Regions from separate parts of the Streptomyces sp. NPDC034103 genome, predicted to be linked through region 1. Evidence: riboswitches for the same ligand, from Rfam matches in the RefSeq annotation. Region 1 holds a riboswitch; the other holds the start of a gene.

Region 1 (4,142 bases):
TCGCGCCCACGCGCCCGATCACGTCACCGGTGGCGACCTTCTGCCCCACGCTCACGCTGATCGAGGACTGGTGGGCGAACCACACCTCGGTGCCGTCGTCGAGGGTGAGGACGGTCTTGTAGCCGTACGAGCCGTCCCAGCCCGCCTGCGTGATGGTGCCGCTGTGGACCGCCTTGATGAGCGAGCCGGTGGGAGCGGCGAAGTCGAGACCCGTGTGGTAGCCGGAGGACCACAGGGAGCCGGCCTGCATATAGGTGGAGGTGATGGTGTACGAGGAGGTCGGCAGCGTGTACTGCTTGGCCAGCTCGGCCAGACGCTTGGCCTCGGCGGCCTTCTCGGCGTCCGCCTCCGCCTTCTTCTTCGCCTCGGCGGCGTCGTCCGCGGCCTTCTTCAGCGCGGCGGCCTCGGCCTTGGCGGCCTCGTCGGCGAGGGCGGTCTGGGTGGCGAGCTGTGCCCTGTCGGCGACCTGGGTCTGCTGGCTCTCGGCCTGCGCCATGATCCGGTTGCGCAGCGACTCGCCGGCGCCGGAGGTGGTGGAGGCCTGGATCGCGTCCGTGGTGGCCGTGGGGGCGGCCGTGGGGGCCGCGGCGAGGTCGCTCAGCACGGTGGCCGAGCCCTGCGGCGCCTCCTCCCCGCCCGACACGAACGGCAGGTCCGGCATCGAGAGGGAGACCGGCGGCTTGCCGGTGTTGGCGCTGGCCATGCCTGCCCCGCCGACGGCGGCTATGACGCCTACGCCCAGGACGGTGGAGCTGCGGGCGAATCCGCCGCTGCGCTGCTTGGTGACCCGGTGCTTTCCGCGTGCCGGTCGGACGGAGTCCTCGGTGGGATTCCAGACGTCCTGCGGACCCTCGTCGTGGTGGTAGCTGCCGTGGCCGAAGGCATCGGTGCTGCGCTGGCTCGGCACGTACGGGGCCTCGGGGGCAGGCGGGTTCGACGCCACGTGGGCGTACTCCTTTCCTTCCTTCTCGCCTACCGGGTTAGCTGACGGGTTCGGAGCAGGAAGGTCTCCTACGCGCGTATACCGACCGTGGTGCCACGGCGGCGTTCGCACGATTCACCCCAGGGTGGTGGTTCCCCGGCTCCCTTGCGGGATTAAGCGCGTGAGCACGGAGCCGTCTCTTGTGACGGCTGGGACGACCGCGCTGCGTTATCGAACGTTAATAGACCCGGGGTGTGGATTCCAAGCTGTTCCGCTTGATCATTAACCTTTCTCGCCAGGACGTACAGACCTATGAGCGGTGAAAATCGGGCGAGTTGACCACGCCTCAGCAGGTCCACCGGCGTTGACGGCACGTCAGTCGCCATGCGGAGGGCGCCCGACCGGTCACCGGATGTGACCATGTCACGGTCGGCGTACGGCGAGCAGCGCCATGTCGTCCGTCAGGGCACCCCCGGTGTGCCGGCGCACCTCCGCCGCGAGCGCGGACAGCAGCGCCCCCGGATCGCGGAAGGCGCGTCCCGCGAGCCGCGCCGCCGGGTCGTAGAACTCCCCGTGCCGGTCCCGGGCCTCGGAGAGCCCGTCGGTGTACAGCAGCAGCGTCGCCCCGACCGGGAAGGCGACCTCCTCGGCGCGGTCCGGCCAGGTCCCCAACTCGCCCATCCCGAGCGGCAGCGCGGCCTCGGCGGCGGGCAGCGACCGCACGGTGCCGTCGGGACACAGCAGCAGCGGCGGCGGATGGCCGCGGTTGAGGATCCGGACCAGCCCGTCACCGTGGGGCAGTTCGGCGAGGACGACGGTGGTGAACCCCTCGAAGGCGTCCAGCCCCTCGCGCCGGGTCCCCTCCCGGGCCAGCGCCCGCTCCAGCCGCCGCGCGACCGCCTCCAGGCCCGCCTCCTGCTCGGCGGCCTCCCGGAACGCCCCGATGACGACGGCGACGGCCGCCACCGCGCCCATGCCCTTGCCGCGCACGTCCCCCACCACCAGCCGTACCCCGTGGGGGCTGTCCTGGACGGCGTACAGGTCCCCGCCGATGAAGGCGTCCTGCTGCGCCGCCTCGTAGCGCACCGCGATGTCGAAGCCGGCGATCCGGTCGGCGGGGCCGGGCAGCACGGCCCGTTGGGCGGCCTCGGCGATCTCGCGCTGTGAGGCGAGCCGTTGGTCGCCGCGGTGCACCACCCGGTTGAGGACGGTGGCCAGCACGGCGACGGTGGCCACGGTGAGCACCTCGGTGAGGGCGTCCGCGTCCACCTGGAGGCCGTAGCGCAGATGCACGGCGAAGGCGGCGACCAGCGCCACGGCCCCGGTGGCCACGGTGCCGAGCAGCGGGTACAGGGGCGCGGCGACCAGCGGGGCGGCGGTGAAGAAGGGGATCGCGGTGAACGCGCGGGGGGTCAGGAGGTCGTAGAGGATCCCGCCGGCGATCAGTACGGCGGGCAGCATCCGCAAGAGGGCGGAGATGTGCCGCCCCTCCTCCGCCTCCTGGTCCACGCCCCCAGGTTTCCCGGAGCCGGGCGGGGCGGCGAGCGGTGTGGCCCGACCGGGGGAAACGCTCAGGGCCGGAGTCCATGAACTGGACTCCGGCCCTGGGCCTTCAGTAGCGGGGACAGGATTTGAACCTGCGACCTCTGGGTTATGAGCCCAGCGAGCTACCGAGCTGCTCCACCCCGCGTCGTTGAAACCAGCATACGCCATCCGCGGGACGCTCAGCACCACGGTAGGGCCGCGGCGCCACTGACCTGCGTTTTCAGCTGCCGGGGTTGCCCGCGTGGGTGAGGGTCTCCCAGGAGACGAAGAGGTCATCGGTGCCCGCGGGACGGGTCTCCTCGGCGAGCCGGTGGGCGGCCGGGACAAAGACGTCGAGGCGGTTCTCCAGGTGGTTGAGGGCCACCTCCAGGTCCGGGCCCATGGTCCGCTCCACCTTGCCGCCGCACAGCCACGCGGGCGCGGGCTGGCCGGCCTGGTACCGGGCGTGGAGGTCGAGCGCCGCCTTCAGCCGGTCCTCGACCTCGCCGTAGAGGTCGACGCCCTGGTGCCAGGCGGTCTCGGCGATGTGGGCGGTGGCGGCGATCGAGTAGCCGACGTGCTTGAGGTTGCGGCAGGTCTCCTGCGAGACGCCGTCCTTGTACGTCTTCTGCCCGAACCAGTACGCCGTCAGCTTGGCGGGTGTGTTCACGCCCGCCCCCTTGGGCGTGAGCGGCACCTGGCCGTCCTCCTCCAGGTAGAAGTAGGCGGGCACGCGCTCCCGGAAGCGCTCCAGGGCGTGGTCGAAGGCCTGGTGGTCGTCGAGGAGGACTGCGATGCCGATGGCCGCGTCGGTCATGACGAGGTCCCAGTTGCCGTTGTGGGCGGGAACCTTGCGGGTGACGGTCGGCAGATACGCGCTGCGCAGCATGGTCCGGAACCGCTCGACCCGTTCCTCGGGCCACCCCGCGCCCGGACTGTGCGCCACGATCTCCGCCGCCCGCGCCCAGGTCCCCCCGGCCCATCCGGTCTGCAGCCCCGCGTCCTCCTCGGTGTGCCGCCGCATCCTCGCCGACCAGGCGTCCATGATCTCCCGCGCCTTGACGGCGTGCCGCTGCTTGCCGGTGACCCGGAAGAGCAGCGCCTGCGTGTAGGCGGCGATGGCGTCCTCGCGCTCCTGCACGCACCCGTGCGCGGGCCGGTCGGTGTGGTCCCCGCCGGGACAGTCGACACTCGCGTACGGCTCGGGCCGGTACCTGTACGCCCCGTACTTGCTGTCCCGCATCTCCAGGTACGCCGTCAGCCACGGCTGCTTCCCCGCGGCAACGTGCGTGCGTACGGCGTCCAACTGGGCGTCGCTGACGAGGACCCCGGGGTGGGTGAACTCCGTGTCCGGGGGCAGGGCGCGGGCCATGGTGCGGGTCCCCGCCCCGGTGCTCCCGCAGGCGGTGGCGAGGAGGGGGACGAGCAGGAGCACGGCGGCGGCACGGATTCGGGCTGACCTCATGCAGGCAGCGTCACCCTGCCGCGGGCGGCGCGCAGGAGATGTTGGGCTGATCGGTCGTCAGGGCCCCGCCTCCCGCCGTTTCCTGTCAGCTCAGCAGGGGGAGGTTGGGCGCCTTGGCCCGTTCCTCGAACTCCGGGAGCAGGACGACCTCCACACCCTGTGCCGCGAGCAGCCCGCTCCCGTCGGCCGCCGTCACGAACGTGTCGGGCTCGCGCCAGGCCGTCACGACCC
Region 2 (4,142 bases), on a different contig from region 1:
CATGGATATTTTTTGGACAGCGGCGCGGCGGAAACGACGAAACCCCGGCCGGTGGGCCGGGGTTCCGAAGAGGTCTCGCGTCCGTCGTCAGACGTTCACACCGTGCGAACGGAGGTAGGCGACGGGGTCGATGTCCGAGCCGTACTCCGCCGTCATGCGGGCCTCGAAGTGCAGGTGCGGCCCCGTGACGTTGCCGGTCGCGCCGGACAGGCCTATCTGCTGGCCCGGGGTGACCGTCTGGCCCACCGAGACGCCGATGGACGACAGGTGGCCGTACTGGGTGTACGTGCCGTCGTGCATCTTGATCACGACGTTGTTGCCGTAGGACCCGCCCCAGCCGGCCTCGACGACCGTGCCGGAGCCGACCGCGACCACGGAGGTGCCGCTGGCGGCGTGGAAGTCCACGCCGGTGTGGCTGCCGGAGGACCACACCGCGCCGCCGGCCTTGTAGCCGGTGGAGATGTAGGAGCCGGCGATCGGGCTGACGAAGGTGTTCAGGCGCTTGCGTTCGGCGGCCGCGCGGGCGGCGCGCTCCTTGGCCTCGCGCTCCTTCTTGGCCTTGGCGGCGGCCTGCCGGCGTGCCTCCTCCTCGGCCTTCTGCTGGGCGGCCTCGACGGCTGCCTGCTCCTGGGCCTCGGCCTGGGCGTCGATCTGGGCGGCGACCGAGTCGCCGAGGGTGATGACCGGGGTGAGTCCGGTCTGCTCGGCCGCGGGCTCCGCGGCGAGGGCCGGGGCGGCGAGGGTGCCGATGACACCGGTCGTGGTGAGGGCCGCGATCCCCGCCGCGTGGGCGGTGGTGCGCTTCATCCTGCTGGGACGACGGTGCTTCCCGGTGGCGCGCGTGAACGCCATGTAGTGGCTGGTCCTTTCCTTCCCTCTCGCCTACCGGGTTAGCTGACGGGTTCGGAGCAGGAAGGTCTCCTACGGACCCCCTCGCGGCACGCGCGGGCGTCCGATTCACCCCAGGGACTACGGATGGGTCCCCGGCTCCCCTGGCTCGCGCCGTACGGGGACTCGGCGATGGCTGTCCGGTGCCGCGGGCGCGGCGCAGTGCCTGACGGACAGCCGGGAAGACGCTAAACGGGGCCACTTTCAATCCCCAAACGGATCACGGCTTTTGTAGCGCATCCCACAGGGCAAACAGGCGACTGACCTTCAATTCGGACATTAAGGAGCCCTGGTGACACTCAAGTCACCAGGGCTCCCACGCGCGCGTGCCCCTACTCGGCCGTGACGACGGTGACTTCACCGATGCCGAGGGCCTCCACGGGCTGCCTGATGGCGGACGCGTCGCCGACCAGGATCGTCACCAGACGGTCCACCGGGAAGGCGTTCACGGCGGCCGCGGTGGCCTCGACGGTGCCGGTGGCGGCGAGCTGCCGGTACAGGGTGGCCTGGTAGTCGTCGGGCAGGTGCTGCTCGACCTGGTCGGCCAGCGTGCTCGCGACGGCCGCCGCGGTCTCGTACTTCAGCGGGGCCACCCCGACGAGGTTCTGCACGGCGACGTCCCGCTCGGCGTCGGTGAGACCTTCCGCGGCGAGGGTGCGCAGCACCGTCCACAGGTCCTCCAGGGCGGGACCGGTGTTCGGGGTGTCGACGGAGCCGCTGATGGCGAGCATCGCGGCGCCCGTGCCGTCCGGGGCGGAGCGGAGGACCTGCCCGAAGGAGCGCACGCCGTAGGTGTAGCCCTTCTCCTCGCGCAGGACGCGGTCCAGGCGGGAGGTGAGGGTGCCGCCGAGGCAGTACGTGCCGAGCACCTGGGCGGGCCACACGCGGTCGTGCCGGTCGGCGCCGATCCGGCCGATCAGCAGCTGCGTCTGGACGGCGCCGGGGCGGTCCACGATGACGACCCGGCCGGTGTCGTCGGCGGTGATCGGCGGCACCGGCCGCGCCTCGGCCGAGGAGCCGGTCCAGGAACCGAGGGTGTCACCGAGCAGCGCGTCGAGGTCGATGCCGGTGAGGTCGCCGACGACCACGACGGTGCCGGTGGCGGGGCGGACGTGCTTCTCGTAGAAGGCGCGTACGGCCGCGGAGTCGATGGCGCGGACGGTGTCCTCGGTGCCCTGGCGCGGGCGCGACATGCGCAGGTCCGCCGGGAACAGGGTCCTGGACAGCTCCTTGGCGGCCCGCCGGGAGGGGTTGGCGAGCTCGTGCGGGATCTCGTCGAGCCGGTTGGTGACCAGCCGCTCGACCTCGCTGTCGGCGAACGCGGGCGCCCTGAGGGCGTCGGCCAGCAGACCGAGCCCCTTGGGCAGGCGGGACGCCGGGACCTCGAGGCTCAGGCGGACGCCGGGATGGTCGGCGTGCGCGTCCAGGGTGGCGCCGCAGCGCTCCAGCTCGGCGGCGAACTCCTCGGCGGTGTGCTTGTCGGTGCCCTCGGAGAAGGCCCGCGCCATGATCGTGGCCACACCGTCGAGACCGGCCGGCTCGGCGTCCAGCGGGGCGTCCAGGAGGACCTCGACGGCGACGACCTGCTGGCCGGGGCGGTGGCAGCGCAGGACCGTCAGGCCGTTGTCGAGGGTGCCGCGCTCGGGGGCCGGGAAGGCCCACGGCTTCGCCTCGCCGGCCTGCGGCTGGGGGTGGAACTCCATCGTGGCGAGCTCGGTCACTTGGCCGCCTCCTCGTTCTTGTCGCCGGCCTCGATGGTGGCCTCGGCCTCGGGGTCCTCGGGGAGCTCCGCGTCCTCGGCGGCCTCCGCGGAGAGGGGTTCGTAGACGAGCACCGCGCGGTTGTCGGGTCGCAGGCGCGCCTTGGCGACCTCCTGGACCTCCTCGGCGGTCACCTCCAGGACGCGGTCGACGGCGGTGAGGGCGAGCTGCGGGTCGCCGAACAGAACGGCGTAGCGGCACAGTTCGTCGGCGCGGCCCGCGACGGTGCCGAGCCGGTCCAGCCACTCGCGCTCCAACTGGGCCTGCGCGCGCTCCATTTCCTCGGCCGTCGGGCCCTCCGCGGCGAACCGGGCGAGCTCCTCGTCGATGGCGGCCTCGATCACCGGCACCTCGACGTCACCGGAGGTCTTCACGTCCAGCCAGCCCAGCGAGGGCGCCCCGGCGAGCCGCAGCAGACCGAAGCCGGCCGCGACGGCCGTACGGTCCCGGCGGACGAGCCGGTTGTAGAGGCGGGAGGACTCGCCGCCGCCGAGGACGGTGAGGGCCAGGTCGGCCGCGTCGCACGCGCGCGTGCCGTCGTGCGGCAGCCGGTACGCCGCCATCAACGCGCGCGCGGGCACCTCTTCCTCGACGACCTCGCGCAGCTGCTCGCCGATGATCTCGGGCAGCGAGCCGTCGCGCGGGGCGGGCTTGCCGTCGTGGGAGGCGATGGAACCGAAGTACTTCTCGACCCAGGCGAGCGTCTGCTCGGGGTCGATGTCACCGACCACGGACAGCACCGCGTTGCCCGGTGCGTAGTACGTCCGGAAGAACGCGCGCGCGTCCTCCAGGGTCGCCGCGTCCAGGTCGGCCATCGAGCCGATCGGCGTGTGGTGGTAGGGGTGGCCCTCCGGGTAGGCGAGGGCGGTCAGCTTCTCGAACGCCGTGCCGTAAGGGACGTTGTCGTAGCGCTGGCGGCGCTCGTTCTTGACGACGTCCCGCTGGTTCTCCATCGACTCGTCGTCGAGGGCGGCCAGCAGCGAGCCCATGCGATCGGCCTCCAGCCAGAGGGCGAGCTCCAGCTGGTGGGCGGGCATGGTCTCGAAGTAGTTGGTGCGCTCGAAGCTCGTGGTGCCGTTGAGCGAGCCGCCCGCGCCCTGGACGAGCTCGAAGTGGCCGTTGCCCTTGACCTGCCCCGAGCCCTGGAACATCAGGTGCTCGAAGAGGTGAGCGAGGCCGGTACGCCCCTTGACCTCGTGGCGCGAGCCGACGTCGTACCAGAGGCACACCGCCGCGACCGGGGTCAGGTGGTCCTCGGAGAGCACCACGCGCAGCCCGTTGGCCAGGCGGTGCTCGGTCGCTGTCAGGCCCCCGGTGCCTGCCTGGTCTGTGGCCGTGTGACCCATGGGCATGTACGTCCCTTCGATGGCGGTGCGGTTGATCGGAACCGCGTTTTTGTGCCGGTCCTGCCACTGTATGCAAGCGTGCGAAGCCCCGGTGAAGTTCCCGGTGGTCGTACGCCGAGAGCGAGATCCCGTAGCCTGCGGGCGGGGC

What was found. A riboswitch is a leader RNA that binds a small molecule or an ion and turns the genes downstream of it on or off. The one in region 1 is predicted to bind cyclic di-AMP.
Region 2: it holds a riboswitch for cyclic di-AMP, as region 1 does, so the genes downstream of both, ACZ56U_RS02685 (M23 family metallopeptidase) here and ACZ56U_RS09310 (M23 family metallopeptidase) in region 1, are expected to answer to the same signal.

The regions. Positions count from the first base shown of each region.
Region 1 covers NZ_JBVISS010000003.1:660,685-664,826, reverse strand. The annotation lists gene ACZ56U_RS09310 (M23 family metallopeptidase) at 1-943, opposite strand, end outside; cyclic di-AMP (ydaO/yuaA leader) riboswitch at 955-1,112, opposite strand; gene ACZ56U_RS09305 (PP2C family protein-serine/threonine phosphatase) at 1,346-2,431, opposite strand; tRNA gene ACZ56U_RS09300 (tRNA-Met) at 2,539-2,612, opposite strand; gene ACZ56U_RS09295 (alginate lyase family protein) at 2,688-3,911, opposite strand; gene ACZ56U_RS09290 (dihydrofolate reductase family protein) at 3,997-4,142, opposite strand, start outside.
Region 2 covers NZ_JBVISS010000001.1:611,871-616,012, forward strand. The annotation lists gene ACZ56U_RS02685 (M23 family metallopeptidase) at 88-852, opposite strand; cyclic di-AMP (ydaO/yuaA leader) riboswitch at 865-1,030, opposite strand; gene ACZ56U_RS02690 (M16 family metallopeptidase) at 1,221-2,609, opposite strand; gene ACZ56U_RS02695 (M16 family metallopeptidase) at 2,606-4,000, opposite strand.